2 regions of the Streptomyces sp. NPDC048523 genome follow, and region 2 is predicted to be linked to the other one. Evidence: riboswitches for the same ligand, from Rfam matches in the RefSeq annotation. Region 2 holds a riboswitch; the other holds the start of a gene.
The links. Region 2 has a riboswitch for glycine ahead of gcvT (glycine cleavage system aminomethyltransferase GcvT). Riboswitches for the same ligand answer to the same signal wherever they lie in the genome.

Region 1: it holds a riboswitch for glycine, as region 2 does, so the genes downstream of both, gcvP (aminomethyl-transferring glycine dehydrogenase) here and gcvT (glycine cleavage system aminomethyltransferase GcvT) in region 2, are expected to answer to the same signal.

The regions. Positions count from the first base shown of each region.
Region 1 covers NZ_JBICWQ010000016.1:9,001-12,546, reverse strand. Annotated here, with positions in the region: gene gcvP (aminomethyl-transferring glycine dehydrogenase) at 1-1,451, opposite strand, end outside; glycine riboswitch at 1,627-1,721, opposite strand; gene ACGFWE_RS41485 (PRC-barrel domain-containing protein) at 1,845-2,222, shown strand; partial or broken gene ACGFWE_RS41480 (DNA polymerase IV) at 2,138-3,546, opposite strand, start outside.
Region 2 covers NZ_JBICWQ010000013.1:83,970-87,515, reverse strand. Annotated here, with positions in the region: gene ACGFWE_RS39910 (enhanced serine sensitivity protein SseB) at 1-685, opposite strand, end outside; gene ACGFWE_RS39905 (AAA family ATPase) at 753-1,421, opposite strand; glycine riboswitch at 1,604-1,701, shown strand; gene gcvT (glycine cleavage system aminomethyltransferase GcvT) at 1,867-2,985, shown strand; gene gcvH (glycine cleavage system protein GcvH) at 3,084-3,461, shown strand; gene glyA (serine hydroxymethyltransferase) at 3,476-3,546, shown strand, end outside.

The DNA.
Region 1 (3,546 bases), on a different contig from region 2:
CGGTGCTGGTGGAAGACGGGGTGGGTGAGGACGGCGTCGCCGCGCAGCAGCGCGTCCGGCAGCGCCTCCGCGGTGGCCGCGTCCAGCGTCTCGATGTCGGCCTCGACCCCGAAGGCGTTCCACACGGCACTCAGCTGGGCCCGCGCGGTGGTCTCGTCACACGCGATGGACACGTGGTCGGCGTCGACGAGGTGGAGGTTGACGCCGTTCCGCCGCGCCGCGGCCACGATCTCGGCGGCCTTCGCCGGCACCCGCACGGTCAGCGTGTCGAAGTAGGACCCGTGCACGACCTCGACCCCGCCGGCCGTCAGCCCCGCGGCGAGGATGTTCGCGTACCGGTGCGTCCGCCGCGCGATGCCCTTCAGCCCGTCGGGCCCGTGGTACACGGCGTACATCCCGGCCATGACCGCGAGCAGCACCTGCGCGGTGCAGATGTTGCTGGTCGCCTTCTCCCGGCGGATGTGCTGCTCACGCGTCTGCAGCGCGAGCCGGTAGGCCTTGTTGCCGTCGGCGTCCACGGACACGCCCACGAGCCGCCCGGGCAGGCTCCTGGCGAACTTCTCCTGGACGGCCATGTATCCGGCGTGCGGCCCGCCGAATCCCATCGGCACGCCGAACCGCTGCGTGGTCCCGACCGCGATGTCCGCCCCGAGCTCGCCCGGCGACTTCAGCAGGGTCAGCGCGAGCAGATCGGCGGCCACGGTCACGAGCGCGCCGAGCTCGTGAGCCTGGTCGATGAGCGGCTTGATGTCCCGTACGACCCCGGAGGCGCCGGGGTACTGGACGAGCACCCCGTTGATCTCACGTGCGGCGACCTCGGCCGGGATCCCGTTGCTGAGGTCGGCGACGACGACCTCCAGACCGGTCGGCTCGGCGCGGGTCCGGATCACGGCGATGGTCTGCGGCAGCGCGTCGGCGTCGACGAGGAAGAGGCCCTTCTTGTTCTTCCCCATCCGGCGGGACAGTGCCATGGCCTCGGCCGCCGCGGTCCCCTCGTCGAGCAGCGAGGCACCGGAGGTCGGCAGCCCGGTGAGGTCGGCCACCATGGTCTGGAAGTTGAGCAGAGCCTCGAGCCGTCCCTGCGAGATCTCCGGCTGGTACGGCGTGTAGGCCGTGTACCACGCCGGGTTCTCCATGACGTTACGGAGGATGACGGGCGGAGTGAAGGTGCCGTAGTACCCGAGCCCGATCATGGAGTCGAGCACCTGGTTCCGGTCGGCCAGCGACCGCAGCTCGGCCAGCACCTCGGCCTCGGTGCGCGCACCGGGCAGTTCCAGCGCATCGGCGTTCTTGATCACATCGGGCACGGCGGCGGCCGTGAGCTCGTCCAGCGAGCCGTAGCCGACCTGCGCGAGCATCTTGGCGCAAGCCTCGTGGTCAGGGCCGATGTGGCGCTGCTCGAAGGGAATTCCCTGTTCGAGCTCGGAGAGCGGAATGCGGTGGGCGGTCATTGCGGAGGCCTCCTGGTCTGACGCGACCTTCGAGGGGTACCCCGGCACGGGTACCCCGACGGCCTCCCCCTCTGTCATCTCGACCTGAGAGCTTCACCGGCCGCCCGAAGGCCGCCGGCTTTCACCGTCGGTGAGAGCGGAAGCCGTCGACACCCGCCCTGCTTTCCAGAGTGACCTCGTCCGTGCGGTACGTGAGCCTGAGAGATTCCGGGGAGGATTTGCTCCTTCGGCGCCTCCGATGGTTCCGGAGGACTCTCCCGCACGGGATCAGCAGCCGCTGGCAAGCCTACCAGCGAGGTCGCCGCACGGGTCTTCGAGTGGCCGCACACCCCGATGTGCTCTTTCGTAGTGCTTACGACCGCTTCGGATGAGTTGCGACCAAGTGGAGGGCCCGTGCAGACCGACATCGATCCGCGCAACCTGATCGGCCGCAAGGCGTTCGACCGCAACGGCACCAAGATCGGCACCGTCGACGAGGTCTACCTCGACGACGCGACGGGCGTGCCGGAGTGGGCTGCCATACGCACCGGCCTCTTCTCCCGGGACGCCTTCGTCCCCCTGGAGCCGAGCGAGCTGGTCGACGGCGCCCTGCACGTCCCCTTCGACCGCAGCCTCATCAAGGACGCCCCCGACTTCGGCGTGGGCCGCCACCTCTCCCCCGAGCAGGAACTCCAGCTCTACCACCACTACGGCCTCGACCTGGCGGCCCCACCCCCGTTCCCGGACCGGGACTTCGGCAAGCTGGCCGGCACGGGAGACGCGGAGGCCTGACCCCTTTCACCGCCTCACCGCGGCCCCGTCGGCCACCGACGGCGGTCAGCCCCACTGGGGCCATCCGCGCCCGCCAACGAACCCGTCATGCGTGTTGCGGACGTGAACCCGTCACTTCGACCAACGGCAACGGCTCGGCCGGCTCAAGCCGAGGATCATCGACACGGAACGTCCGCACGCGCCCCGGCTCCGAATCCGGCGTCTCGAACCGCACGGTCACCCTCCCCAGCCCGCTCCCCTGCACCCACCCGTGCCCGTACTCGGCATGCCGCACGTCATGTCCGGCGACCCACCGCCGCTCGACCACCACGTCCCGCTCCTCGACTGGAACGTCATCAGCCACCTCCTCGCCCCCCGGATCCGCTGCCTCCCCCGCCGCCTGGGCGAACAGATCCTCCTGAGTGAAGTCGGCAAGCCCGGAAACCCCCACCCCCAGCAACCGCACACCCCCCGTCGAGTCCACGCCCTCCAGCAACCGCAGGGCGGCCTCCTTCACCACCGCAGGATCATCCGTGGGCCCCCGCAGGGTCTCGGACCGCGTCAGCGTCGAGAAGTCGTACCGCCGCACCTTCAGCACGATGGTCCGCCCCGACAGACCGGCCTCCCGCAACCTGCGCACACACCGGTCCGCCAACCGCTGCACCTCGAGCCCCACCCGAACCCGGTCATGGATGTCCACGTCGTACGTGTCCTCCACCGACACCGACTTCGTCTCCCGCTCCGCCACCACGGCCCGCTCGTCCCGCGCCAGCGCCATGGCGTACAGGCCGTGGCCATGTGCCTTCCCGAGCAGCCGTACGAGCTCGTCCTCCCCCGCCTCGACGATCTCGTCGACGGTATGGATCCCGGCCCGCCGCAGATGGTCCCCGGTGGCCGGCCCCACCCCGGGCAGGGTCCGCACCGACATCGGCCCGAGCAGCGCCCGCTCGGTGCCCGGCTCGATCGCCACCAGCCCGTCCGGCTTGGCCTGCTCGGAAGCGATCTTCGCGAGCATCTTGGACGCGGCCAGCCCCACCGACCCCGTGAGGCCTGTCCCGGCCCGTATGTCGGCCCGCAGCTTCGCCCCGACCAGCCGCGCCGACGCCTCGTCCCAGGCCGCTCCACCGGCCTCCAGATCGACGAACGCCTCGTCCAGGCTCAGTGGCTCCACCAGCGGCGACAACGCCCGCAGCAGCGCCATCACCTGCTCGCTGATCGCCTTGTAGAACCCGAAGCGCGGCACGAGATACGCGGCGTTCGGCGCGAGCCGTCTCGCCTGGGCCATGGGCATCGCCGAATGCACCCCGAACACCCGGGCCTCGTAGGACGCGGTGGCCACCACACC
Region 2 (3,546 bases):
GCCCCAGGGCCCGGCCGAGGGCGTCCATCGGCAGGGTGCGCAGGTCGCCCTCCCACTGGGAGAGTTCCACGCCCACGAACATGACCGGGTCGGCGGTCTCGATGGCGGCCAGGCAGCGGCGGGCCGTGAGGACCACTCCCGTGGCCGCGAACTCGGCGGACGCGGCTGCCAGGAAGTCGACCGGGTCGTCCTGCCAGTCCGGCTCGTAGAGCTTGACCCGGCCGCCGGTGTTGGGCCCGTCCAGCGGGGTGCGGCCCACCCGGCACAGCTCGGCGACGGCGGCGGGCGGGAGGGGGACGCCGACCACGCCGTCGGGGTTCACCGCGACGCCCACGTGCGGGGGCAGGCCGCGGGCGAACTCGACCGCCGGGGCGATGGTGTACGACAGATGGCTGCCGACGACCTGGCGGAACTGCTCCTCGGAGCTGAAGACCGGGACGTACGCCTGGCCCTCGATCTCCAGGGTGGGCAGGTCGAGGGGGCCGCTGTGCGGGCCGCCGCCGTTCGGCAGGGGGATCCAGACGAAGCTGCGGCCGAGCACCTCGATGATCCGGGCGCCCGCCGAGGGCATGCCGAGGGAGGCCGAGAGCACCTCCTCCAGCTCGTTGCCGGGCCATCCGCCGTGCGGATGGGGGTGTGCCGACTGTGCCGGGAAGTGCGCGGGAAGATCCGCCGGGAAGTCCATCTGTGTGACCGCCTGCTGTGAACCGCTGATGTGGCTGAAAGGCTAGCGGGTGCGGAGGATGTGTGGCTCAGCCCGTGAACCCGATCCGCCGCAGGACGTCCGCCGCGTCCCGGTCGATCAGCACCGCCGAACCGCAGCCCTGGGGCAGGTCGCCGCGCTCCACGGAGCGGATCAGCCGGGCGGCCGCCCCCCGGTGCCGCAGGAAGGCGTACCGCGAGACCCCCCGGCCGCGCTCGCGCTGACCCTCCAGCGCGGTGTCCGCGGTGACGTCGAGCAGCAGCAGGTGCAGGGTGCCGCCCCGGCGCCGCGCCTCGCGGGCCAGCCAGCCCCGCACCCAGGCCTGCGTCCCGCAGTCGTGCACCACCACTCCCTCGCCGGAGCGCAGGGCGCGGCGCAGTGCGGCGTAGTGCGCGAGCCGGACCAGGGGGCGGTAGGCGGCGTACGGCAGTAAGCGGGCCAGCCGGCCGTCCCAGCGGTCGCGGGTGTCCTGGGAGTCGATCCGGATGCCTTTGACCGCACGCCTCATCAGCGTGGACTTGCCGCTGCCGGGCAGGCCGGTGATGACGACGAGGTCCCCGGGGCCGAAGAGCAGGGCGTGCGGACTGCGGCCCGCGCGGTCGCGCAGGTCACGGACGACCGGGCGGGCCCCCGGGGTCTCGACCGCCGGGGCCGCGGGCTGCTCGGGCAGCGCGAGCCCCGAGGTCGTCGCGTACGCCGTGGTCCTGTTCACCGTCATCGTCCTCCTCCGGGGTCGGGCTTCCCCTCCCCACCGAGCGTAAAGAGAAGGTAATGGATGATCTCTCGTGTTTCTGTACGCGTACCGTCACGAGCCGGTTACAGAAGGGAGGGGCCGAGGCGGCCCTGCCGTGGGCGTCGGATGCGTGCAATGATGTCGGCGCCAACTGCATACCGGCCGCTTGAATCCGCGCGGGAGAGTCCCGGGGTACGTGTACCCGGGCGCCGAAGGAGCAAGTCCCTCCCTTGAATCTCTCAGGCCCCGTTACCGCGCGGGCGAGGCACATCTGAAAAGCGGGCCGCCGACTCGACGGTGGCCCCACCCACGGTGCAAGCCACCGGCCACTCGTGTGGCCGGGGCGAACCTCTCAGGTTCCGATGACAGATGGGGAGGAATACCTCGCCCGTCACACCCATGTCCTGGGATCCTTGGAGACGACCGTCCGATGAGCAGTTCTGAACTCCGTCTCACCGCGCTCGATGCCCTGCACCGCTCGCTCGGTGCGACGATGACCGACTTCGCCGGCTGGGACATGCCCCTGCGGTACGGCTCCGAGCGCGACGAGCACACCGCGGTACGCACGAAAGCCGGGCTCTTCGACCTCTCCCACATGGGCGAGATCACCGTGACCGGGCCGCAGGCGGCCGGGCTGCTGAACTTCGCCCTGGTCGGCAACATCGCCTCGGTCGGTGTCGGCCGGGCCCGCTACACCATGATCTGCCAGGCCGACGGCGGCATCCTCGACGACCTGATCGTCTACCGGCTCGGCGAGACCGAGTACCTGGTGGTCGCCAACGCCTCCAACGCCCAGGTCGTGCTGGACGCGCTGACCGAGCGCGCGGCCGGCTTCGACGCCGAGGTGCGCGACGACCGGGACGCCTACGCGCTGATCGCCGTACAGGGACCGGAGTCCCCCGGCATCCTCGCGTCCCTGACCGACGCTGACCTGGACGGCCTCAAGTACTACGCCGGTCTGCCGGGCACGGTCGCCGGGGTGCCCGCGCTGATCGCGCGCACCGGGTACACCGGCGAGGACGGCTTCGAGCTGTTCGTGAAGCCGGAGCACGCGGTCGAGCTGTGGCAGGCGCTGACCAAGGCCGGCGAGGGCGTCGGGCTCGTCCCCTGCGGGCTGTCCTGCCGGGACACGCTCCGCCTGGAAGCGGGCATGCCGCTGTACGGGCACGAACTCTCACGGGAGCTGACCCCCTTCGACGCCGGGCTCGGGCGGGTCGTGAAGTTCGAGAAGGAGGGGGACTTCGTGGGGCGCGAGGCGCTCGAGGCAGCCGCCTCCCGCGCCGCCGAGAACCCCCCGCGCGTCCTGGTCGGGCTCGTCGCCGAGGGGCGCCGCGTCCCGCGGGCCGGGTACGCGGTCGTCGCGGGCGGCGAGGTGATCGGCGAGGTCACCTCCGGTGCCCCCTCGCCCACGCTGGGCAGGCCGATCGCGATGGCGTACGTCGACGCCGCGCACGCGACGCCCGGCACGACGGGTGTCGGTGTGGACATCCGGGGCAGCCACGAGCCGTACGAGGTCGTGGCGCTGCCGTTCTACAAGCGCCAGAAGTAGCCGCCGTAGGTGATGCTGGGCACAGAGTCACTGCTCACGCACGCCTTCCGCAGTCCCCCCTTCACCAGCACTCCCCCGCGTACAGGAGAATTCAGGCCATGAGCAACCCCCAGCAGCTGCGCTACAGCAAGGAGCACGAGTGGCTGTCGGGCGCCGAGGACGGCGTCTCGACGGTCGGCATCACCGAGCACGCGGCCAACGCGCTCGGCGATGTCGTCTTCGTCCAGCTCCCGGAGGTCGGTGACACGGTGACCGCCGGCGAGACCTGCGGCGAGCTGGAGTCGACCAAGTCGGTCAGCGACCTGTACTCCCCCGTCTCCGGTGAGGTCACCGAGGTCAACGAGGACGTCGTGAGCGACCCGGCACTGGTCAACTCCGCCCCCTTCGAGGGTGGCTGGCTGTTCAAGGTACGCGTCTCGGAGGAGCCGGCCGACCTGCTCTCCGCCGACGAGTACACCGCCTTTTCCGCCGGCTGAGGAGTCCGCACCCGATGTCCGCACTGAACACCCCCCTGCACGAACTCGACCCGGAGATCGCCGCCGCGGTCGACGCCGAGCTGGA